3 regions of the Cellulomonas sp. PSBB021 genome follow, and region 3 is predicted to be linked to each of the others. Evidence: riboswitches for the same ligand, from Rfam matches in the RefSeq annotation. Region 3 holds a riboswitch; each other region holds the start of a gene.
What was found. A riboswitch is a leader RNA that binds a small molecule or an ion and turns the genes downstream of it on or off. The one in region 3 is predicted to bind thiamine pyrophosphate.
Positions count from the first base shown of each region.

Region 1: linked by a shared signal. The riboswitch ahead of thiM (hydroxyethylthiazole kinase) and the one ahead of CBP52_RS11200 (ABC transporter substrate-binding protein) in region 3 are both predicted to bind thiamine pyrophosphate.
Region 2: linked by a shared signal. The riboswitch ahead of CBP52_RS13055 (thiamine ABC transporter substrate binding subunit) and the one ahead of CBP52_RS11200 (ABC transporter substrate-binding protein) in region 3 are both predicted to bind thiamine pyrophosphate.

Region 1 is NZ_CP021430.1:779,625-787,483, reverse strand. Features, by position in the region: gene thiD (bifunctional hydroxymethylpyrimidine kinase/phosphomethylpyrimidine kinase) at 1-966, opposite strand, end outside; gene thiE (thiamine phosphate synthase) at 963-1,679, opposite strand; gene thiM (hydroxyethylthiazole kinase) at 1,676-2,620, opposite strand; TPP riboswitch at 2,614-2,709, opposite strand; gene CBP52_RS03535 (ExeM/NucH family extracellular endonuclease) at 2,910-7,859, opposite strand, start outside.
Region 2 is NZ_CP021430.1:2,812,812-2,820,670, forward strand. Features, by position in the region: gene CBP52_RS13030 (PadR family transcriptional regulator) at 1-127, opposite strand, end outside; gene CBP52_RS13035 (hypothetical protein) at 620-886, shown strand; gene CBP52_RS18325 (hypothetical protein) at 924-1,166, opposite strand; gene CBP52_RS18330 (hypothetical protein) at 1,223-1,471, shown strand; gene CBP52_RS13045 (ABC transporter ATP-binding protein) at 1,793-2,893, opposite strand; gene CBP52_RS13050 (iron ABC transporter permease) at 3,013-4,794, opposite strand; gene CBP52_RS13055 (thiamine ABC transporter substrate binding subunit) at 4,796-5,950, opposite strand; TPP riboswitch at 6,029-6,143, opposite strand; gene CBP52_RS13060 (DUF4235 domain-containing protein) at 6,215-6,484, shown strand; gene CBP52_RS13065 (NAD(P)/FAD-dependent oxidoreductase) at 6,519-7,859, opposite strand, start outside.
Region 3 is NZ_CP021430.1:2,450,662-2,458,520, forward strand. Features, by position in the region: gene CBP52_RS11180 (NrtA/SsuA/CpmA family ABC transporter substrate-binding protein) at 1-594, opposite strand, end outside; gene CBP52_RS11185 (ABC transporter permease) at 591-1,430, opposite strand; gene CBP52_RS11190 (ABC transporter ATP-binding protein) at 1,427-2,251, opposite strand; gene CBP52_RS11195 (ABC transporter permease) at 2,244-3,011, opposite strand; gene CBP52_RS11200 (ABC transporter substrate-binding protein) at 3,008-4,036, opposite strand; TPP riboswitch at 4,350-4,444, opposite strand; gene CBP52_RS11205 (FAD-binding protein) at 4,534-6,666, opposite strand; gene CBP52_RS11210 (3-ketoacyl-ACP reductase) at 6,710-7,495, opposite strand; gene CBP52_RS11215 (Gfo/Idh/MocA family protein) at 7,620-7,859, opposite strand, start outside.

The DNA of each region.
Region 1 (7,859 bases), 1.7 Mb from region 3:
CAGCGCGTCCTGCCGCACGTACTCCTCGAACCGGCCGACCGGCAGCGACCCGTCCGCGAGCGCCCGGACGAACGGCAGGTCCTGCGACCGCTCGACGGCGTCGGCGACGAGACCGGCTACCTGCGCGGTGAACGGCCGGGCGCCCAGCCCCGGCGCGTGGTGCAGGTGGTCGACGGGGCCGTGGCCCGCGCCCACCTCCAACCGCGCCCCGGCCGCGATCGCCCCGGTGAGCCACTGCTTGGCCTCGCGCACCGCCTCCGGCCAGCCGTCGCGCGCGGGCCGCAGCGCCGCGACCGCGGCCGACAGCGAGCACCCCGTGCCGTGCGTGCTCGTCGAGGCGACGCGCTGCGCCGCGACCTCGACGACCGCACCGTCCGGGCCGACGAGCGCGTCCGGGCTCGTCGGCCCGCCCAGGTGCCCGCCCTTGAGCAGGACCGTGGTCCCCGACCCGCGGGAGAGGCGGGTCGCCTGGTCGAGCGCCTGCGCCCACGACTGCGCGCGCGGCTCGTCGACGAGCACCGCCAGCTCGGGCAGGTTGGGCGTCACGAGGTCCGCGCGGCCCACGAGCTCGCGCACGGCGATCTCGGCCTCCGGGTCGAGGAGCCGGTCCCCGCTGGTCGCGACCATCACCGGATCGAGCACGACGACGGGCGAACGCCCCGCGGCACGCTGCCGGTCCAGCCACGCCGTCACCTCGTGCGCGACCTGCGGCGTGGCGAGCATGCCGATCTTCACCGAGTCGACCGTGACGTCGTCGCTGACGGCCTCGAGCTGCGCACGCAGGAACTCCGGCTCGGGGACGTGGACCGCGCGCACACCGCGGGTGTTCTGCGCGACGAGCGCCGTCACGACCGCCATGCCGTACGCCCCGTGCGCGGCGAACGACTTGAGGTCCGCCTGGATCCCGGCGCCGCCCGTCGGGTCGGTGCCGGCGATGGACAGCGCGCGCACGCGCGACGGGCTCACCGCGCACCCGCCGGCGTCGCCACCGTGCCGCTCGCCGACCGCCGCCACGCGGCGACGAGCTCCGCGGCCGCGGCGGACGGGTCGGGCGCGGAGCACACCGCCGAGACCACCGCGAGCCCGTGGGCGCCGGCCGTCCGCACGGCGTCGACGTCACGCGCGTCGAGCCCGCCGATCGCCACGACCGGCAGCCGGGTGCTCGCGACCGCCGCGGCGAGACCGTCGAGGCCGAGCGCGACGTCGGCGTCGGGCTTGGTCGGCGTCAGCCGCACCGGCCCGCTCCCGACGTAGTCGACCAGGTCGGCCGGGACCGCGCGCACGTCGTGCGGTCGTGCCGCCGAGACGCCCACGACCGCGTCGGGGCCGAGCAACGCACGCGCGTCGGAGGCCTCCAGGTCCCGCTGGCCGACGTGCACACCGTCCACGACCGCACCGCGGGCGCGTGCCGCGAGCACCACGTCCACGCGGTCGTCGACGACGAGCAGCGCGGGTCCGGCGGTGCGCACGGCCTCCGCCACCGCGGTCGTGAGCGCGACCAGGTCGCGCACCCCCGCGCGCGTCGCACGCACCTGCACCACGCCGACGCCCGCGCGCACCGCCGCCGCCGCGACGCCGGCGGGGGCGCGGCCGGCCGCCGCGCACACGTCCGCGTCGAGCACGAGGTACGGACCGCCCGGGAACGGGGGGCGCCGCGACGCACCCGCCGCGCCGGTCACGCGGGTGCCCCGACGGGCGCGGTCGCGGCCCTGGGCGCGCCGATGCGCGCGGGCTCCACGACCAGCCGGTCACCCAGCCCGACGACGTGCTCGGGCCGCAGCCCGTACAGCTCGTCGAGCAGCGCGACCTGGAACGAGCCCGGACCGCGCGCGACCGACGCGGCGCGCTCCGCCGCGAGCCCGAGAACCAGCGAGGAGCCGACCGCCGCGGTGAGCGGGTCGGTGACCGCGGCGAACGCCGCCGCGAGCGCGCCGAGCGCGCACCCTGCGCCGGTGATCGCCGTCAGCAGGGGGTCCCCCGCCGACACGCGCACGGCGACGTCACCCGCGACGACGAGGTCGACCGCGCCCGACACCGCGACCGCGCCGCCCGTCGCGTGCGCGAGGCGTACCGCAGCCTCGCGCGCGTCCTCGACGGCGTCGCACGCGTCGACGCCCCGTCCCGACGACGTGAGCCCCGCGAGGCCCAGGACCTCGCTGGCGTTGCCGCGCACCACCGCGGGCCGCGCGCCCAGGAGCTGCTCGGCGAGCCGCGTGCGGACCGACAGCACCCCGACGGCCACGGGGTCGAGCACCCACGGCACGCCGGCGCGCCGCGCCGTGGTGACCGCGGGCTCGAGGCACGCGCGCAGGTCGGGTCCGGGCGTGCCGAGGTTCGCCAGGACCGCGCCCGCGACGGCCGCGAGCTGCTCGGCCTCGCCCGGGACCGCGGTCATCGCGGGCGAGGCGCCCACCGCGAGCAGCGCGTTGGCCACGAGGTTCGTCGTCACCTCGTTGGTGAGGCACTGCACGAGCGGCGTGCGTGCCCGGACCTCCGTGAGCGCCCGCGCCACGTCGGCGGCGAGCCTGCCGGGGCTCAGGGGCGGGGCGCCGCCTAGATCGTCGGCGCGCTCGTCGGAGCGCTCGTCGGCGGGAGGGCAGGGTGGGACGGCAGACGTCATGGAGATGACATCCCTTCGCTAGTACGAACTAGATCAGGTTCGGCGGGTGTGATCTCAGCCCTGCGTGCAGGGCACCCCGTGTCAGTGCGGCCAGGGTAGCCCGCGCGCACCGCCGCCGTCCGCCCTCCGTCCGCCCACCGGACGGCGCGTCGGCGGGCGTCGGCGGGCGCGTCGACGACGACCGGGCGAGCCGACCGGCCGGTGGGCCGCACAGGTGGGCATGCGCGAGGGGCGCCCGACCGTGGTGGTCGGACGCCCCTCGAGCGTGCTGGCTGCCGCGTCCCTCGGGTCAGCGGCGGCCGTGCCCCCCGTGCTTCACGACGAGCGTCCGGACCGCGGACACCGAGGCGTACGAGTCGTCGCCCTGGTACTTGGCCCGGACCGTCACGTCACGGGTCACCGCCGGCAGCCGGAACGTCGCCTTCCCCTTCTGGAGCGTCGCGACGAGCGGACGGCCGCCGGCCTCGAGCGTCACCTTGCCGGTCGGCGAGGGGGCACCGGCCACCCCGGCGACCGTGACCGCGATGGTCGGACGCGTGCCACGGGTGACGGTCCACGACGCGGTCGACAGCGCGATCGTCGGCGTCGCCCTGGTGACGGTGAGCCGCACGGGCGCGGAGGTCGAGGCGGTCAGGTCCGCCGAGCCGCCGTACACCGCGGTGAGCGTGTGCGTGCCGCGCGCGAGCGTGCGCGGGAGCACGACCGTCGCGGTCGCCGTCGCGCCCGACCCCGTGAGCGTGCCCGCCCCGAGGACCCTCGCGCCCTCGCGGACCTGGACCACGCCGGTGGGAGCGCCCCCGGTCGACGTGACCGTCACGGTCGCGGTGACCGTGCCGCCGAACGACACGGTCGTCCGGTCGAGGGACAGCGTGGTCGTCGACGTCGCCTTCGCGACCGTCACGGACAACGAGCCCTCGGACCCCTCCCATGCCTCGTCGACCGGGACGAGCACCGCCCGCAGGGCGTGCGTACCCCCGCCCAGCCGGACGTCGAGGCTCGCCCGGCCGAGCTTCACCGGGACGGTCCCGAGCCAGGTGCTCCCGTCGACGAACGTCACCGTGCCGGTCACACCCGCGGGCGTCACGGTCGCGACGAGCGTCTGCGTCGCGCCCGCGACCGGGTCGCCGGTCATCGTGAGCGTCGTGGTGGTCGGCCCGGACGACGCCGGCTCGACCGTGAGCCGCAGGTGGACCGTGGTGCCGCTGGGGCTCGCGACGAGCGTGAGCTCGTGCTCCCCCGCCGCCGTGCCCGCGGGCACGACCGCGGACACCGTGGCCGCGCCGCCGGTGACCGTCGCCGTGCCGATCGACTCACCGTCGAGCCGCACGTCCAGGCTCGTGTTGCGCGGCGAGCCGAGGCTCGTGAGGTCCAGGTGCGACACCTCGAACCCGAGCCTGCCGCCCGCCTCGACCGACTCGGGTGCGTCGCTCACGGCCACGGCGTGCCGCGCGAAGTCGGGCGACAGGCCGGGGTGCGCCCGCAGGTACGCGATCCACGCGTCCCGGTCGACCAGACCCGAGTCACGCGTGTCGCTGCCCTGCGTGAACACCCGGAAGTTGTCGCCGCCCGTCGCGAGGAACGAGAACGTCCCCACGCGGTAGTCGGCGTCCGCGTCCAGCGGCTCGCCGTCGATCGTCACCGACGTGATGCGGCTGCCCTCCGGCAGGCTCGCGTCGTACGTGTACGACACGTTGTCGGACAGCCCGAGCTGCAGGTATGGCCGGCTCGGCACGTTGCCCGCGGCGTCACGCTGCCACTGCTGCTCGAGCATCGTGCGGACCTGCGCACCCGTGAGCGTCGTCGTCCAGAGGTTGTTGACGAACGGCAGAACGGCGTTCGCCTCGGCGTACGTCACCACACCGTCCGTCGTCTCGGCGCCCGAGCGTGCGTACAGCAGCTCGTTGCGCAGCCCGCCCGGGTTGACGACGCCGATGTCGGCGCCGCCCAACCGGTCCTCCGCGAGGGTGTCGCGCAGCGCGTTCGCCACCAGGTTCCCGAGCGTCGACTCGCTCGCGCGGTCGTCGCGACCCGTCGTCGGCAGCGGGCCGGAGCCTGTGTAGACGCCGTCCACGTACGAGCCGCCGGAGTACGCCGTCGTGATGTCCGCCGTGACCGAGCCGACCGGCTCGCTGCCGACCTCGTTCGCGTACGCGACCGCCGCGTCGACGATCGTCTTGACCTCGGCCACCCGCGGGAAGGCCGCGACCAGGTCGGCGTCCGCCGTCGTCGTGCGCGCCACGTTCGCCTCGGTGTGCGCGAGGACCTCGTCGGTCGCCCGGTCGTACGTGAGGACGACCTTGCCCACGAACTCGCCGTACGAGCCCGTCTGCACGACGGGTCGCGTCGCACCCGGGACACCGGGGACGTCCGCCGACCACGCGTACTGCTTGTGGGTGTGGCCGGTGAAGATCGCGTCGACCGCCGCGGACGTGCCCGTGACGATGTCCGCGAACGCGCCGCCCGCCGCGACCTCCTGCGCGAGCGTGGCGCCGTCGGGCGTGCCCGCGCTCGCACCCTCGTGGTACTCGGCGACGACCACGTCGGCCTCACCGTTCGCCTCGTCGCCGTCGGTGAGCCGCGCCGCGACGCGGTTGACCGCCTCGACCGGGTCGCCGAAGTCGAGGTCCGCGATCCCGGCCGGGGTGACGAGCGAGGGGGTCTCCTCGGTCACCGCGCCGACGACCGCGACGTCGACGCCGTCCATGTCGACCATCGCGTACTCCGGCAGCACCGGGTCCGTCGTGCCCTTCGCGTAGACGTTCGCGCCGAGGTACGCCCACGCCGCGTTGCGGTCGTCGTCCGGGCCCACCACGCGGTCCCGCAGGTCCGCGAAGCCCTGGTCGAACTCGTGGTTGCCCACCGCCGAGGCGGCCAGGTCGAGGGCGTTGAGCACGTCGATCGTCGGCTGGTCCTGCTGGACCGCCGACGCGAACAGCGACGCACCGATGTTGTCGCCGGCCGACAGGAACGCGACCGGTCCCGGCGCGGCGGCGCGCAGCTGCTCGACCGTGCCGGCGAGCTTGACGGTGTTCGACCCCGCGGCGGCGGACTCGATGCGGCCGTGGAAGTCGTTGATGTTGAGGAGCGTCAGGTCGACCGTGCTGCCGGCCTCACCCGCGTCGAGCCCCACGACCACCGGGTCGTGGTCCGACGAGCGGTACTCGTCGGACGCGTAGTACAGCGCGCCGTGGTAGTCGTACCGGCTGTACTCGAGCGCGATCGACTCCTCGGCGTTGATCTCCCAGACGTCCGCGCCGGTCGCCCGTGCGAGCGCGTGCTCGTTGAGCAGCACGTGGTCCAGCGACCCCGACAGCCCGCCGAACGAGTACGAGTACTCCCCCGGCGCGAGCTCGGTCGTCGCGTCCGCGTAGCCCGCGTCGTACAGGACCTGGAGCGGGTCCTCGAGGGTGTACGCGTTGAAGTCCCCGACGAGCGCGACCGACTCGACGTCGCCCTGGATGTCGGCGACCCAGTCCCGCAGCGCGGTCGCCTGCGCGACGCGCGACGCGTTCGACGCGCCCTGCCCGTCGCCCGCGTCCGCATCGCCGGGCAGCGGTCCCGCCGAGCCCTTCGACTTGAGGTGGTTGACCGCGACGAGCACCGGCTCGCCGCCGCCGACCGGCGCGAACACCTGCGCGATCGGCTCGCGCGCGTTGTCGAACGGCTCACCGGAACCCGACAGGGTGCCCAGCGCGCGGGACTCGCCGACGCGTTCCACGGCGGCGGGCTGGTAGATCAGCGCGTTCGAGATGACGTCCATCTCGCCGACCGGCGGCAGCTGCGACGACGAGGGCACGAACGCCCAGCGCTCCTCGCCCGCGGCGTCGTTCAGCGCGTCCACGAGCGTGCCGAGCGCCTCGTCGGCGACGCCGTCGACCACGAGCGAGTTCTCGATCTCGAGCAGCCCGACGACGTCCGCGTCGAGCGCGTTGATCGCCGTGACGATCTTCGCCTGCTGACGCTCGAGGTCCGCGGGGTCCCACGCACCGCGCGGGTCGCACCCCTCGCGCACGGTCACGCCGTCGCCGGTGCGGTCCGTGTACGGGACGCAGCCCGGCGTCTGGGCGCCGAGCGTCGTGAAGTAGTTGAGCACGTTGAACGACGCGACGGTGAGGTCGCCGCCCACGTCGCGCGGCGAGTCGGTCCGCGTGTTCTCGACCGTGACCGGGCTGTTCGCCAGACCCTGCACCGGGCGCGTGGGGTCGAGCTTCCACGTGGAGTTCACGTAGGTCACGACGACCGGCTCGTCGAACGTCACCGACGCACCGACCCGCACCGGGTTCTCGAGCGACACGTACGACGGGACGAGCCCCTGGTTCGCGGTGCTGAGGAAGTTCGTCGTCGCGCCGTCGTCGAGCACGACGCCGCGTGCCGCGTTGTCGTCCTTGACGGCCTGGATCGCGGCGGTGTCCTGCGGGTCGGCCACCTCGGTCCACTGCAGCAGCGGCGTGGTGCCCGTCGCCAGCCCGAGCTCCCCGTACTGGTTGGTGGAGAACGTGTTCGTGACCGTGAGGTCGCCGGTGGGCAGCAGGAGCATCGACTCGATCGCCTCACGTGCCGCGGCGGTCGCGGGCCACGCGCCGGTGAGCGGCGTGACGCTCGCGTCGGAGTCGAGGACCTCCAGCCCCGCCGCGCTCGTCACGGTGATCTCGGTGAGCCCCTGGAACTCGCTCACCGCGCCCGTGACGCGCACCTCGTCGCCGATCGTGACGAGGTCGTCGGTGCTCGCCGAGAACACGAAGATCGCGTCGGACGCGGTGCGGCTGCCGAGGGCGCCGCCCGTGCCGGCGGTCTGGATGACGTAGCCGTTGCGGCCGCCCGTGGGGTACGCGGCGGTGACCACGCCCTGGGTCGTGACCGTCCGGCCGGCGTACGGCGACGTGTCACCGGTCCCCTGGACCTCCGCGATCGGGACGACGGTGGGGTCGGGGTCGGGGTCGGGGCCGGGGTCGGTGCCGCCCTGCGCGCGCTGCGGCGTCGGAGCGCCCGCCGTGAAGTCCGCGGCGTTGTCGGCCGTGTTGGTGTGCTCGTCGTCACGCGAGACCGAGGTGGTCGCACTCGCCGCCGGCGCGGGGCCCGAGCCCGCGTACGACGACGCCGTCGGCCCGTAGCCGACCAGGTCGACCACCGGGTCCTGCCCGGCGCAGCCCGTCGAGCACGTGAGCGACGTCGTCGAGCTCACGAGCGCGACCTTGCCGGCGGTCCCGCTCAGGTTGATCGCCCCGTCGACGTCGACCTC
Region 2 (7,859 bases), 360 kb from region 3:
CCGGGACGGCCGCCCAGGGCCCGCCCTCGGGACGGCGTCGCCGTTCGCCGCGCTCGCGGCCGGTGATGTTCTCGATCGGGTCGGGGCGCTCGTCGCGCCGCCCGCACCCTGCGTGATCGTGTCGCATCGGGGTGCCTCCTGGAGGTTCGTGGATGCGCCGGTGTTGCGGCGACGCGCTAACGATATATCGCCAATACATCGTCCACAACCCCTCCCGCGCCATCGCCCCCGCGACCGACGACGACCCCGCCCTTCCTCCGCCTCTCACACCCCTGACCCGGAGCAACCACGGGGTCGACCGTCGCCCTGTCGCGAGACCGCCATCGCTCGCGGTATCGCGGCGCTGACCCGGAGCAACCCCGGGGTCGACCGTCGCCCTGTCGCGAGACCGCCATCGCTCGCGGTATCGCGGCGCTGAGCCGGAGCAACCCCGGGGTCGACCGTCGCCCTGTCGCGAGACCGTCATCGCTCGCGGTATCGCGGCGCTGAGCCGGAGCAACCCCGGGGTCGTGGAGCGGGGCGGGGTGGGGGCGGGCGGGGTGGGGGTGGGCGGGGTCGGAGGCGGGCGGGGTCGGAGGCGGGCGGGGTCGGTGGCGGGGGCGGCCTAGACTTCGGGGGCGTGATTCCGTTCGGGGTGGCGCTGGCCGCCGGCGTGGTGGCCGCCTGGCACGTGCGGCGGTTGCGCCGGCGCGGTGAGCGCGGCGTGCTGCTGCTCACGTCGGGCGCGCTCGTCGTCGGCCTCGTCGCGCTCGGCGTCGGGGCGTGGCACTGGCAGCAGGGCCGCGCGGCGTACCTCACGCTCGTCCTCGCGTTCGTCGTCGCGACGATCCTGGGCCGCCCCGACGAGCAGCCGGGCGCCGACGCCCCACCCCCGGCTGACGGTTGACCGACCGGCGACTGCCGGGTCGCCGACGACCGCCGCGTCAGCCCGTGGTGACCAGCGGCTCGTGCACGCCGACCGACCGCCACCACGCCTGCCAGCGCGCGGCGACCTCGGCGAACTCGTCGTCCTGCACCCCGTACACGGACAGCACGGCGGTCACCGTGCCGTGCGGCGGGTGGGCCCCGATGGGCGTCTCGAGCACGACGAGCAACGAGTCGCTCGGCCCGTGCAGCCGCACCCCCACCTGGTGGTCGGTCTTGTAGAGCAGCGTGCCGCCGAGCATCGACCCGTCCGGACGCTGCGCCTGCAGGTGCCCCCGACGGGCACACCGCGCACGCCGTGCAGCCCGAGCCGGTCGAGCAGGCGCGTGCGGCGCTCACCGGCGTCGGCGTCCTGCACGACGAGCGTGCGGCGGTCCTGGCCGGGCTGGTGCGTGAGCGCGAACTGGAGCTGGTGGACGTCGGCGATCCACCGCTCGTCGACCTCGTCCATGTTGCCGTCGAACCGCACGGGCAGGGCGTCGTGGCTGCGCCGCGTGACGACGACGCGCGTGCGGTGCGGCGCGTGCGCGGCCGCGCTCACCCGTAGGACGTCGTGGTTGGGCCAGGTGAGCGTGTGGGTGGTGGAGTCGTGCTCGACGTCGCACCGCTCGAGCGCGGTGTCGACGAACGCGCGCGCACCGGGGTCCTGGCCGCCGGCGTCCGGGCCGTACCACCGGCCGACGAGCGCGGGCTCGCGTAGGTGCTCCCACACCGTGGCGAGACCTGCGGGGATCTCGAGGGACACGACCTCTCGACGGTCCAACGTCATGGCGCTCACCTGCCCGTCTGGTTCGTCGTCTCGGACGCTAGCCCCGCGATCAGGTGCGCGCACGTCGGCCCGGCCGCCGGGCGACGGACGGGTCGGGCGTCAGCCCGCCGGCGGGGACGGGGCAGGAGCCGGGGGGAGGACGACGACCGCGCCGGGCGTCGCCTGCAGGTGCACCGCGGTGCCCGGAGCCGGGAGCAGACCGGCCGGTGCGGTGGCGGTGACCTCGCCGACGCCGGGGACCTCGACGTGCAGCGCGGGTGTGCCGCGCCGCGTGCGGACCGCGAGCACGACGCCGTCCACCGGCGCAGCGGGCGCGGTCGAGCGCGAGGTCGTGGGTGAACCGGCTGCCGAGGTCGGGGACGGCGTCGCGGGCGGGACGACGACGAGGGCGCCCGGCGCGAGCGCGAGCGTCGACGCCTCGTCGGGCACGTCCCCGGCGGCCGCGCGCACGGTGGCCGGCGCGTCCGCGGCGACGACGAACGCCTCGTACCCCAGGAACCGGGCGACGTCCTCGCTTGCCGGCGCGCGCCACAGCTCGGCGGGCGCGGCGACCTGCAGCAGACGCCCGGCGGACATCACGGCGACGCGGTCGGCGACGACGAACGCCTCGTCCTGGTCGTGCGTCACGAACAGCGCGGTCGTGCCCGTGGCGAGCAGTGCGGCGCGCAGGTCGAGCGCGAGGCGCTCGCGCAGCGAACGGTCCAGCGCGGACAGCGGCTCGTCGAGCAGCAGCAGGCGCGGTGCGGGGGCGAGCGCGCGGGCCAGGGCGACGCGCTGACGCTCACCACCGGACAGCGTCGCGACCGACCGTGCCCCCGCACCGGGCAGCCCGACCAGCTCGAGCAGCCGCTCGACCCGCGCCGCGACCTCCGCGCGCGGCCGGCCGGCCAGCCCGTAGGCGATGTTCCCCGCGACGTCGCGGTGCGCGAACAGCTGGCCGTCCTGGAACATCAGGCCGAAGTCGCGCCGGTGCACGGGCTCGTCGGCGACGGACCGCCCGTCCCACGTGACGTCGCCGCCCGCGAGCGGCTCGAGCCCCGCCACCACGCGCAGCAACGACGACTTGCCGCACCCGGACGGGCCGAGCAGCGCGAGCACCTCGCCGCGCGCGACGTCGAGGCTCACCCCGTCGACGGCGGTGGTGCCGGGCAGCCGGCGGCGCGCGGACGGGTAGCGCACGACGACGTCGCGCACGCCCAGCCCGCTCGAGGCGGGCCTCGGGGCTGCCGGCGCCGGAGCGACGCTCGCCGCCGTCGTCGGGACGCCCGTCGTCGGGACGCCCGTCGTCGGGACGCCCGTCGTCCTCGTGCTCCCCGTGGTCACCACTCGCCTCCCTCTCCCGCGCGGCGCAGCCGCTCGCACACCGCGACGACGCCCGCCGTCAGCACCGCGAGCACAACCGACGCGGCCAGCGCCGCACCGTACGACTCGGGCCCGGGCCGGCCGATGAGCCGGAAGATCACGACGGGCAGCGTGGGCCGGTCGGGCCGCGCGAGGAACGACGTCGCGCCGAACTCCCCGAGTGATGCGGCGAACGCGAACCCCACGGCGAGCCCGAGCGCCCGCCCGGCCAGGGCGAGGTCGACCGAGCGCAGCACGCGTCCGGGTGCGGCGCCGAGCGTCGCGGCGGCCTCGCGCAGCCGCGGGTCGATGGCGCGCAGCACGGGCAGCACGGTCCGCACGACGAGCGGGACGGCGACGACGGCCTGCGCGACCGGCACGAGCAGCGGCGACCGGCGCAGGTCCAGGTCCAGCCCGAACGGCTGGTGCATCGCGAGCAGGAACCCGAACCCGACGGTCACGGCGGACACCCCGAGCGGCAGCATGAACAGCGCGTCCATCCCGGCCACGGCGCGGCGCGCGGCCGGCCGGCGCGGGCGGCGGGACACGACGAGCGCGACGAGCCCGCCGACGAGCAGCGCGAGGAGCGTCGCGTCGACGGCGGTGCGCAGCGACGTGAGCGCGGCCTGCCAGACGGTCACGGTGACGCCGCCGCGCACGCTGGACAGCGCGACGTAGTGGTCGAGCCCCCAGCGGTCGCCGACGCGCAGCGAGCGGACGACGAGGTTCACCAGCGGCAGCGCGAGGAGCACGACGACGAGCGCGGTGACGAGGGCCGCGGCACGCTCGAGCCCCAGCCCGTCGTCGCGGGGCTCGCCGACGCGGCGGCGCAGCCGCAGGGGCCGTACGGCGGTCTCCGTGCTCGCGAGCGGGAGCGCGCGCTCACGCCGTGCGCGGGCCCGGTTCGCGGCGAGCAGCGCGACCACGACGACGAGGAGCTGCACCACGGACAGCACGGCGGCGGCGCGCAGGTCGAGGAACTGGGTGGTCTGCACCCAGATCTCGGTCTCGACGGTGCCGTAGCGCAGCCCGCCGAGCACCAGCACGGTGCCGAACGCTGTCGCGCAGAACAGGAAGACGAGCGACGCGGCGGACGCGATCGCGGGCGTCAGCGCGGGCAGGGTGACGGTGCGGAAGGCACGCCACGGTGTCGCGCCGAGCGCGCGCGCGGCCTGCTCGGCGCGCGGGTCCAGGCGCTCCCACATGCCGCCGACGCCGCGCACGACGATCGCGTAGTTGAAGAACACGAGCGCCGCGACGACGGCGGCGAACGTGCCGTCGAGGTGCAGGAACCCGAGCGGCCCGTTCTCGACGAGCAGCGACCGGAACGCGACGCCGACGACGACGGTCGGCAGCACGAACGGCACGGTGACGAGCGCGCGCACCGCGGCGCGGCCCGCGAACCGCCGCCGGTACAGCACGTACGCACCGGGCACGCCGAGCAGCACGCTGACGGTCGTGGCGAGGCCGGCCTGCGCGAGCGTCTGCCCGATGATCCGCCACGTGCGAGGACGCGCGAACACGTCCGCGAACCCCGACAGGTCGAGCCGCCCGTCGCTCACGAACCCCCGTCCGGCCATGACGGCGACGGGGTAGGCGAAGAAGACGACGAGGAACGCGAGCGGCACGAGGACCGCGACGGTCCAGGCCGCGCCCCGACCGAGCCCCGCTCCCCGCACGCGCACGCGGGCCGTCGGGCGCGCGGGCCCGCCGGTCGGTGCGTCGCGCACGGGGCGCGGGAGCTCGGTCGTCGCGGTCATGTCAGCCGATCACGGTCTGCGACCACGTCGAGAGCCACACGTCGCGGTTCGCGGCGATGTCGCCCGGTGCGACCTCGAACGGGTGCTCGGCCAGCGGCGCCCACAGCGTCCACTGCGCGGGCAGCACGACCTGCGAGCTCACGGGGTACATGTACATCGAGCCGGGGATGTCGACCTGCACCTCGTAGGACAGCAGGTAGTCGAGCAGCGCGCGCGCACCCGCGGGGTTCTCGGCGCCCGCGAGCACGCCCGCGTACTCGACCTGCCGGAAGCACGTGTCGAGCAGCGCCGAGGTCGTCGGCTCGTCGCCGCCCTCGGGGACGGTCGACGGCGGCGACGACGCGTAGGACAGCACGATGGGCCGCGGCCCGCCGCCGCCCCCGCCGGAGAAGTCGGTGAAGTACGCGTCGGACCAGCCGTCGGCGACCTTGAGCCCGTTGTCGACGAGCGCCTGCCAGTACTGCGGCCACTCGTCGCCCTTGGCGCCGATGGTCGCGAGCAGGAAGGCGAACCCGGGTGAGGAGGTCACCGCGTTGGGGACGACGAGCAGGTCCTCGTACGCGGGCTTCGTGAGGTCGTCGAGCGTCGTCGGCGGCTGCAGGTCGTGCTTCGCGAACCACTGCTCGTCGACGTTGAGGCACACGTCGCCGAAGTCGACAGCGGTGAGCGCGCCCGCGTCGTCGCCCTCGACCGCGAAGCCGATCGCGTCGTCCGCCGCGTCGCCCTGCGACCGGTACGGCTCGAGCACGCCCTCGGTGAGGGCGCGGGACGCGAACGCGTTGTCGATCCCGTACACGAGGTCACCCAGCGGCGCGTCCTTGGTGAGGACGAGCTGGTTGACGAGCGCGCCGGCGTCGCCGGGCTGGACCACCTGGACCTCGACGCCCGTGGCGTCGGTGAACTTCTCGAGCAGGCCGTCGGACAGCGCGAACGAGTCGTGCGTCACGAGGGTGACGGTGCCGCCGAGCTCGGCGGACGGGTCGGCGCCTGCCGTCCCCGTCGTGCCCGCGGTGGGGGTGCTGCCCGGCCGCGTGCTCTCGTCCGCGATCGCGCAGCCCGCGAGGACGAGCGCGGGGACCAGCAGGCCGCCGAGCAGCGCGGCCGTGCGGCGGGTGGGTCGGGATGCGCGGGTGCCGCGCACCGTCGGACCGGTCATGCGTTCTGCCTCCTGGCGTCGTCTGCGAGGAGGGGTCCACCGCCTCGTCGCACCGAGGACCCCGGCACGACGAGGCGGAGGTGAGAAGTCCCGACTCCCTACGCCGGTATCACCCGGATCAGGTTCGAGGGTCTGCGGCTGTCCCGCACTCTCAGCGCCCTGGTGTCAGCCCGGCGCTCCCCTGTCGTTCAGGGGTCGATGCTACCCGCGCCCGGACGCCGAGCGGCGCGCGCGGACCGCCCGTGGGCGGTAGCGTCGGCGTCCATGGCAGGCAAGCCCTCGACCCCCGTCCTCGCGAAGCTCGTCGGACTCGCCGCGGCCGCCGCGGCGGCGTGGGCGGCGAACCAGGTGATCACCCAGTCCTGGCAGGCCGCGCGCGGCCACAAGCCGCCGAAGGCGGAGGACCCGGGCGACTCGCAGCTCGCGGAGATCCTCGTGGCCGCGGCGCTGTCCGGTGCGGCGGTCGCGGTCGCTCGTGCGCTCGCGACGCGCGGCACGGCGCGCTTCGCGGTGAAGACCGACATCACCGACTGAGCCGGCCCCCGTCCCGTCGCCCGGCGCCCCGGCGTCAGGGGTGCAGGTCGGGCGCCTGCGTGATGCCGAAGACGTCCCGCAGCGCGCGCCGCGCCGCGAACCAGCCGCCGAGCCCGTGCACGCCGGGTCCGGGCGGGGTCGAGGCCGAGCACAGGTACACGCCGTCGAGCCCCACGGCGTACGGGTCGAGCCGCGGGGTGGGCCGCGCGACCATCTGCCACATGGTGACCGCGCCGGACGCGATGTCCCCGCCGACGTAGTTCGCGTTGTGGCCGGACATCCGCGCGGCGGGGACGCACCGGCTCGCGACGACGAGGTCGCGGAACCCGGGCGCGTACCGCTCGACGTGCGCGGTGACCGCCTCGGTCACGTCGACGTCCGACCCGGCGGGCACGTGCGCGTACGTCCACAGGGGACGCAGGCCGTCGACGACGCGCGTCTCGTCGACCACCGCGGGGTCGCTCAGCAACGTCATGGGCCGCTCGGGGTGCTGCCCGCGCGCGACCTGCGCCTCGGCGTCGGCCATCTCCCGGCGCGTCCCACCCAGGTGCACGGTGCCCGCGAGCGCGACCTCGGGGTCCGTCCACGGCACCGGCCCGGAGAGCACGAAGTCGACCTTGCTGGCGCCGTCGCCGTACCGGAACGCGCTCAACGCCCGCCGAGCGCGAGCGGGCAGCTCGTCGCCCAGCACCTCGACGACCGTGCGCGGCGTCGTGTCGAACAGGTAGGCGTGCGCGCCCGGCAGGTCGGCCGCGGTGCGCACCGGGTGGTCCGTGACGACCTGGCCGCCGTGCGCCTCGAGGTCGGCGCGCAGCGCGTCGGTGATGGCGCGCGAGCCGCCGCGCGGGATGGACCAGCCGGACCCGGCGTGCGCGAGCGACGCGAGCAGCAGCGCGGTCCCGGCCGCGGCGAGCGACGGCAGCGGGGTGCTCGCGTGCGCCGCGACACCCGTGAGCAGCGCGGGTGCGAGGTCCCCGGAGAACCGCCGGTCCCACGCACGGGTGCCCTGCTCGAGCACGGCGAACCCGAACGCCGCCGCGGTCGGCACGCCGCCGGGGAGCAGGCCGGGCGGGACCGAGCGCTTGTCACCGAGCGCGAGCCGCACCACGTGCGGCCAGTGCTCCGACAGCCGCCCGACGAGAGCACGCCACGCGGGCCCGTCCTCGCCGAGCGCCTCCACCGTGCGGTCCAGGTCGCGGTACGCGAGGCCCGACCGCCCGCCGGGCAGGGGCTGCGCGTACGAGACCTCGGGGGTCAGGAGCTCGACGCCGCGCGCGGCCAGGTCGAAACCGCGGAAGAACGGCGACGCCCACGCCATCGCCTGCACCGCCGAGCACACGTCGTGCACCACGCCCGGCGCGAGGCCCAGGTCGAG
Region 3 (7,859 bases):
CTTGCCCGCCGCGAACGCCGCCGCCGCGTCCGGCGGGGCCAGGTAGACGGTCTCGACGTCGTCCGGCGTGAGGCCCGCGCGGCGCAGAGCGAGGCGCAGCAGGTACTCCCCCGTGCCGCCCTGGTTGACCGCGACGGAGTGCCCCGCGAGGTCGCCGACGTCCGCGATGCCGCTGGCGGGCGTCGCGACGATGCCCTGCGTGTCGCCGTCGGTGCGCTCCACCGCGACGACGACGAGGTCCGGGTCGCCCGCGAGCGCCGCGACGACGGCCGTGGTCGAGCCCGACGTGACGTCGACCCGGCCCGCGGCCATCGCCTCGGCCGCGGGGGCGAACGCCGCGAACGGCTCGGTGGTCTCGGCCCGCGCGCCGACGCTCGCGACGGCCTCGTCGAGCGTGCGGTCGCCGGCCGCGAGCGTCAGGAGGTTCTGCGTCGTGAGGACGCCCACGCGCACGGGCACGTCGGGCGGCGCGGTCGTCGTGGTGCCGTCCGCGGTCGCGGCGCACCCGGCGAGGGCGGCCGCGAGCGCGAGCGCGGCGAGGGCGCGAGGTCGGACGCGGGTCAGGGGGGATCGGGTCAGGCGTGCTCGGGTCATGGGTGCTGGGCTCCAGGGGTGACGGACGCGAGGGTCGGGGTGGACGTGGTCGGGGTCGTGGGCGTGGCGGACGGATGGCGCCCGACGACGGGCGGCGGCTGCAGGAGGCGTTCGAGCGCGCGGACCAGGGCGTCGGTGACCAGGCCGAGCGCCGCGTAGACGAGCACGCACAGCAGGACGACGTCCGTGCGCGCATACGTCCGCGCGTCGGTGAGCAGCGCACCCACGCCCTCGGCGGCGTTGACGCTCTCGGCGACGACGAGGGCGACCCACGCGGTGCCGAGCGCGAGGCGCAGCCCGACGAGCACGGCGGGCAGCGCCGCGGGGAGCAGCACGCGCGTCGCGGTGCGACGCCGGCCCAGGCCGTAGGCCGCGGCGAGCTCGCGCAGCCGCGGGTCGACGCCGCGCACACCGCCGACGGTCGCGAGGTACGTCGGGACGAGCGCGGCGACCGCGACGAGCAGCACCTTGGGCGGCTCACCGAGACCGACCCAGACGACGAGCAGCGGCGTGACCGCCGTGAACGGCACGGCCCGGACGGCCTGCAGGGGCCGGTCGACGACGTCGTGCGCGACCCTCGACAGCCCCGCGAGCAGCCCGAGCAGCAACCCGACCGCGACACCTGCTCCCGCACCGACGGCCACGCGCGTGCCGCTCACCGCGAGCGCGGCGGGCAGCGAACCGTCCGCGACCAGGTCCCGCGCGGCCCGGAGCACCGCACCCGGCGCTGGCAGGACGTGCGGGTCGAGCCGCCCGCTCGCACCGGCGGCCGCCCAGGCGGCGAGCAGACCGACCGTGCTGAGCCACGGCCGCCACGCGCGCGGGAGCCGCGTCACGAGAGCGCCACGCGCTCGTCGGGCACGCGCTCGTCGACCGCACGCTCGTCGGGCACGCGCTCGTCGGGCACGCGCTCGTCGCCCACGCCGAGGCCGGCGAGGACCGCGCGCGTGACGCGCGCGTCGGGGACGCCGGGCGTTCGCGGGCGCGGGTCGTCGACCGCGATCTCGTGCGCGACGACCGCGGGGCGGCCGGACAGGCGCACCACGCGGTCGCCGAGCGTGACGGCCTCGCCCACGTCGTGCGTGACGAGCAGCCCGGTCCACCCGTGCGCGGCCCACGTCGCGGCGAGCCAGCGCTGCGCGTCGAGACGGGTGAGCGCGTCGAGCGCGCCGAACGGCTCGTCGAGGAGCACGACGTCCCGGCCCTGCAGCACGGTGCGGGCGAGCGCGGCGCGCTGCCGCATCCCGCCGGACAGCTCGTCGGGCCGCGCGTCCGCGAAGGACTCCAACCCGAACTCGGCGAGCACGTCGCGGGCGCGGGCGCGCGCGTCGCGTCGTCGCACGCCCTGCACGCGCAGGCCGAGCGCGACGTTGTCGCACACGGTGTGCCAGGCGAACAGGTGGTCCTGCTGCGGCATGAAGGCGGTGCGCGCGGGCGTGCCGGTCACGTCGAGCCCGCCGACGAGCACGCGGCCCCGGTCGGGTCGCAGCAGTCCCGCGACGACCGACAGCAGCGTGCTCTTGCCGCACCCGCTGGGCCCGACGACGCACACGAGCTCGCCCGGTCGCACGCGCAGGTCGACGCCGCCGAGCACCGGCAGCGGTCCGCGCGCGCCGGGGCGCGCGACGTGCACGTCGCGGACCTCGAGCTCACGCACGGGCCACCGCCCGGGGGTGCGCCCACGGCACGGTCACGCGCTCGAGCAGCCACGTCAGCCCGTACAGGGTGACGCTGACGAGCGCGCACAGCGCGACGGCCGCGAGCACCAGGTCGGTGCGGAACGCCGCGCGCTGCATGTTCATGTACGTGCCGAGCCCCCGCACGGCGCCGACGTACTCGGCGAACACCGCCCCGACGACCGCGTACGTGACCGCGATGCGCAGCGCCGTGAAGAACCGCGGCAGCGCCCCGGGCAGGCGGACCCAGCGCAGCTGCTGCCACCGCGAGGCGCCCATGCTCGTGAGCAGCGCGGTCGCGCCCGGGCCGGCCGCGCGCAGGCCCTCGACCAGCCCGACGACGAGCGGGAAGAACGTCACGAGCGTCACGACGAGCACCTTGGGCAGCAGCCCGAACCCGAACCACAGCACCACCAGCGGCGCGAGCGCGACCACGGGGATCGTCTGCGACGCGACGAGCACGGGAACGATCCCGCGCCCGACCGCGGGCACCAGGTCGACCAGCAGCGCGAGCGCCCACGCGACCAGGACCGACACCCCGAAGCCCGCGGCGGTCACCCCGAGCGTCGCCGTGGTGTGCTCTGCCAGGACGTCGCGGTGCGCCCACGCCTGCTCGGCCACCCGACCGGGCGTCGGCAGGAGCCGCGGGTTCGCGACGCTGAGCGCCGCGACCTGCCACACCGCCCCGAGCACCGTCAGCACGAGCAGCACCGGCAGCGCCCGCGCGGCGCCGCGGGTCACGGCTCCCCCAGCAGGCTCGTCGTGAACGTGGTCGACCAGTCCGGACGCTCGGCGAGCGGCTCGCCGTCCGGCCCCGCGAGGATGCCCGCGTCGAACAGGAAGTCCCCGTAGCCGGAGACCTGGTCGAGCGTCATGGTGCCGACCGAGCCGTCGTCGGCGCGCAGCCAGTCGGCGGACAGCATCCGCTGGCTCTGCGTCACCAGGTCTGGGTCGGCGAACGCGTCCGGGTTCTGCTCGACGAGCAGCGCCGCGGCCTCGTCGGGATGCTCCGCCGCCCACGCGTACCCGCGCTGCAGAGCCCCGACGAACGCGCGCGCCGCCTCGGGCTCGTCGGCGACCCACTGCCGCGAGGCGTCCACCACCACGGCGTACGCGTCCGGGAAGCCGTGGTCCGTGTACTCCAGGTAGCGCATGGGCGTGCCCGCGCGCTCCGCCTCGATGCCCTCCCACGCGACGTACGGGATCGTGAAGTCCGCCTCGCCGGCGTACAGCGCCTCGTACGCCGACGAGCCGAGCACGACGGTCGTGAACTCGCCCGTCCCGCCGTCCGCGCGGATGACCTCCTGCAGCAGCGGGACCTCACCGGGCGCGCCGAAGCCCGCGTAGATCAGGCCGTCCAGGTCGCGCGGGCTGGTGATGCGCTCGTCGTCGGCGCGCACGCCGATCGCGGTCGCCCAGTGCTGCAGGACCGCGAGCACCGCGACGACGTCCGCGCCGGCGGCCTGCGCGATGAGCGACGAGTCGTGCGTGCTGATCCCCGCCTCGGCGGCGCCCGCGTCGACCAGCTGGTCCGGCGCGGTGTCGCTGTACGGCAGCACCTGCACGTCCAGCCCCGCGTCGGCGAACCAGCCCTGCGCGAGCGCCACGTACAGGCCGGTGTGGTTGGTGTTGGGCGTCCAGTCGAGCGCGAACCGCACGCGGGTGAGCCCGTCGTCGTCGCCCGACGACGGACCGGCGCACCCGGTGGCGAGCGACGCGACGACGAGCAGCGCGGCAACCCGCGCCCGGACGGTGGTGCGAGACATCGAGGACCTCGTTCAGCAGAAGGACCGAGCACGCCGCGGCGGTCGCGCGCACGGCGCAGCAGCCCGCGACGAGCGCGCGCGAAGGCCGCATCCGCAGCCGGATGCGCTGTCGGTGCAGGGACGGGTGCGGCATCCGTCGCCGGGAAGGCGGGGCATGCTGCACTCGTCGCTGCATCCGTCGCCGCGGACGGAGCGGCGGGTGGCGCGGACCGGCGTGGACGTCCGGCTCGCGCGGGCGAGGAGCGCGCGGCGGCTACGCGCGCAGGTGCTCGCGGGGCGGTCTCGGGGAGAGAGGCGTGCGGTGCGGACGCATGCGGGTCATGCGCGACATCCCTTCGCTAGTGCTACCTAGATCAGGTTCGACGGGTGTGATCTCAGCCGCGCTGTGCGGCACCCCGTGTCACGGAACGGGCCCACCGTAGTCCGGTCTGCCCCCTTCGCCCCCACCCCTGTCCACCCCTCGGATGCGCGCCGTCACCGTGCCGGCGGCGGGTCCGTCAGTGGACGTTGCCGTGGTCGCGGAACTCGCGCCAGACGTTCTCGAAGAAGTCGTCGTCCTCGGGCAGCGGGCGGCGCGGCCGCCACCGGAGCACCGGCTCGCCGGCGGGGTCGTCGGGCGCGCGTCGGACGACCCCGCGCCAGCCCTCGCCGGGTTCGGCGGGCGACGACGATCCCGCGGCCGTCGGCGGCCGCCACGCGGCCTCCTGCACCTCGTCGTCGAGCGCGCCCTCGTCGAGACGGAAGCGGAACACCTCGGGCAGGTCGAGCTCGTCGTCGGACCGGGGGCCGTACCCGACGCGCGGCAGCTCGCCCGCCGGGTCGGAGTACAGGACCGACCCGCGTGAACGGCCGCCGTGCGCGACGTAGTCCGCCATCGCGGACAGGTACACGTACGCGGCGGTGAGGGTGTCGCGGACCAGGAACACGCGGTTGACCGAGCGACGCGACGACGGGTCGGCGCTCACGGTCCGCTCGTACTCGGCGAGCCAGGCGTGCACCTGGTCGAGCGCCTCGTGGATGGACTTCTCGGAGCGCACGGGCCCGGCCTTGGCGCTCATGAGCTCCTGGACGCGGCGCAGCAGGTCGCCCGTGTCCTCGTCCCACCCGTCCGCGGCCCGCCCCGCCGCGGCGGCGACGAGCCCGGTCGCGGCCGCCTGGACCGGCGCGGCAGCCGCGGCGTACCGGTCGAGCGCGACGGGCGGGTCCGTGCGGCGTGCGACGATCATCTGCGCGGCCCGCGTCGCCCCGACCTGCCCGCTGTTCAGCGCCGCGCCGCCGGGGCGGTACACGCCGTGCGCGCCGCCGGCCTCGCCCACGGGGAACAGCCCGCGCACGTTCGACTCCCACCACGCGTCGACCACGAGCCCGCCGTTGTTGTGCTGCGCGCACACGTCGACCTCGAGCAGGTCGGTCTCGAGGTCCACGTACGGGTTCTTGGGCAGGTAGAACTGGTACGCGGGCTCGTTCATGCGCCGCAGCCGCTGCACCGGGGTGCCGAACAGCACGCCCGCGCGCTCCAGGTAGTCGCGGGCCTCGGGGCTGAGCGCCGCGGGGTCGAGCTCGTCGCGCATGGGGTTGCGGCGGAAGTCGAGGAACACGCGCCGCCCGCGCAGCACGGTCTCGCGGTACACGAGCAGGTCGACGAGCGACGAGCCGTCGCGCGCCTTGCGCACGTCGAACGGCCACTGGTAGCCCTTGAGGAACACCAGGGACAGCAGCCGCCCGTAGTCCCCGATCGCCTCGGTGAGGAACTCGCGCTCGTCGCCGCCGTCCGCGTCGGTCGACACGAACCGCGGGATGACCTGCATGTACGTGCCGGACACGTTCCACCGCGGGTGCGTCGAGGCGAGCCCGAACTGCCACTCGGTGAGGTTCTTGCCGTGCACGCCCGCGCGGTACGCCGCGCCGGAGGCGCCCCACTGCCCGTGCGGGAACACGCGCGTCGCGTACATCCCCGCGGGGCCGCCGGTCGCGTAGACCACGTTGGTGCAGCGGAACAGCAGGAACGGCGACTGCTCGCCGTCGTGCCGGACGTCGGTCCGCAGGACGAGCAGCCCGACGACCGCGCGGCCCCCGCCGTCCGCGGGGACCGTCACGAGGTCGACCACGCGGCACTCGTCGAAGACGCGCGTGCCGTTGCGGTGCACCTTCGCCTCGAGCCGCTCCACCATGGTGCGGCTCGTGTACGGACCGACGGACGTGGCTCGTCGGCGCGGGTCGTGGTCGGTCTTGTAGCCGATGAACTCGCCGTACCGGTTCTGCGGGAACGGGACGCCCAGGTCGCACAGCCGCAGGAACCCGCGCGCGGACAGCGCCGCCTCCGCGAGCGCGTTGTCGCCGTCCATCGCGCCGCCCGCGAACAGCGTCTGCGCCATCTCGCGCACGGAGTCGCCGTCGCCGCCGCTGAGTGTGAGCTTGTAGTACGTCTGCTTGTCGGAGCCCGCGTTGCGGGACGCGCCCGCGTTGACCTTGTCCGCGACCATGACGACGTCGTCCTGGCCGAGCTCCCACAGGCGGTCGGCGGCGCAGAACCCGGCCGAGCCGGTCCCGACGACGACGGTGTTCGCCGTGACGACCGGCACGTCGGTCTCACCGATGCGGACGAGCACGGGGTCGTGGCGGTGGGGCATCGTCGGCTCCTGCGGTCGGGTACCTCGCTGGTCATGGGGTCGGTCACAGGACCGGGACGTGCATGCCGCCGTCGACGTGGAAGACCTCGCCCGTCGAGTACGGCGTCGCACCGGACGCGAGCAGCGCGACCGCGCCCGCGACGTCGGCGGGTCGGCCCCAGCGCGCGATGGGCGCGAGGCCGTCGGCGAGCAGCGCGTCGTACTTGCCCGCGACACCCGCGGTCATGTCGGTCGCGATCACGCCCGGCCGCACCTCGTGCACGACGATGCCCTCGGACGCGAGCCGCACGGCCCACAGCTGCGTGGCCATCGCGACGCCCGCCTTGGACACGCAGTAGTCGCCGCGGTCGGTCGAGACGGTCGTCGCGGAGATCGACGAGACGTTGACGATCGTCGCGACCGGCTCCTGCTGCGGCGCGGTGAGCTCGCCCCGCAGCGCGATGACGCGGCGCGCGAACTCCTGCGTGAGGAAGTACGGCCCGCGCAGGTTGATGCCGAGCACGCGGTCGAACGACTCGGTGGTCGCCTCGAGCAGGTCGGCGCGCTGCGCGGGCGCGACGCCCGCGTTGTTGACGAGCACGTCGAGCCGGCCCCACGCGTCGAGCGCGTCCTGCACGTAGCGGACGTGGTCGGCGGGGTCGGCGACCGAGCCGCGGACGTAGCGCACGGCGTCGTCGGACCCGGCGACCTCGCGCAGCTCGGCGAGCACGTCGGTGGGTTCCTCGCGCGTCGCGAGGATCGAGACGGCGTACCCGTCGGTGACGAGTCGTCGGCTGATGCCGAGCCCGATGCCCCGGTTGCCGCCGGTGATGAGTGCGACGCGCGCCACGGGCCGTCCCCTCTGTCGTCGGGCTCGTCGTCGGGCTCGTCGTCGAGCCGTCGGAGAGCGGGACGCGACCGCGCCCCGCGTCCCGATCGTGGCAGAGGGCGCCCGGTTCGGCAAGCGCTTTCCGCTAGCCGAGACCGAGGCCCAGCTCGTCGACCAGCACCGCCTGCCCGGTCGAGAGCGACCGGTTCGCCGCGATCCCCACCGCGACCGCGCGCAGCCCGTCCGTCATCCCCGCGCTGCGCCCCAACGGGTCGTCGGACACGCGCAGGTGCCGGCGGAACACGTCCTTGAGCAGGATCGCGTCCCCGCCCCCGTGCCCGCCGATCCCCGCGGGGATCGGCACCTCGCGCGGCGCCTCCCAGTG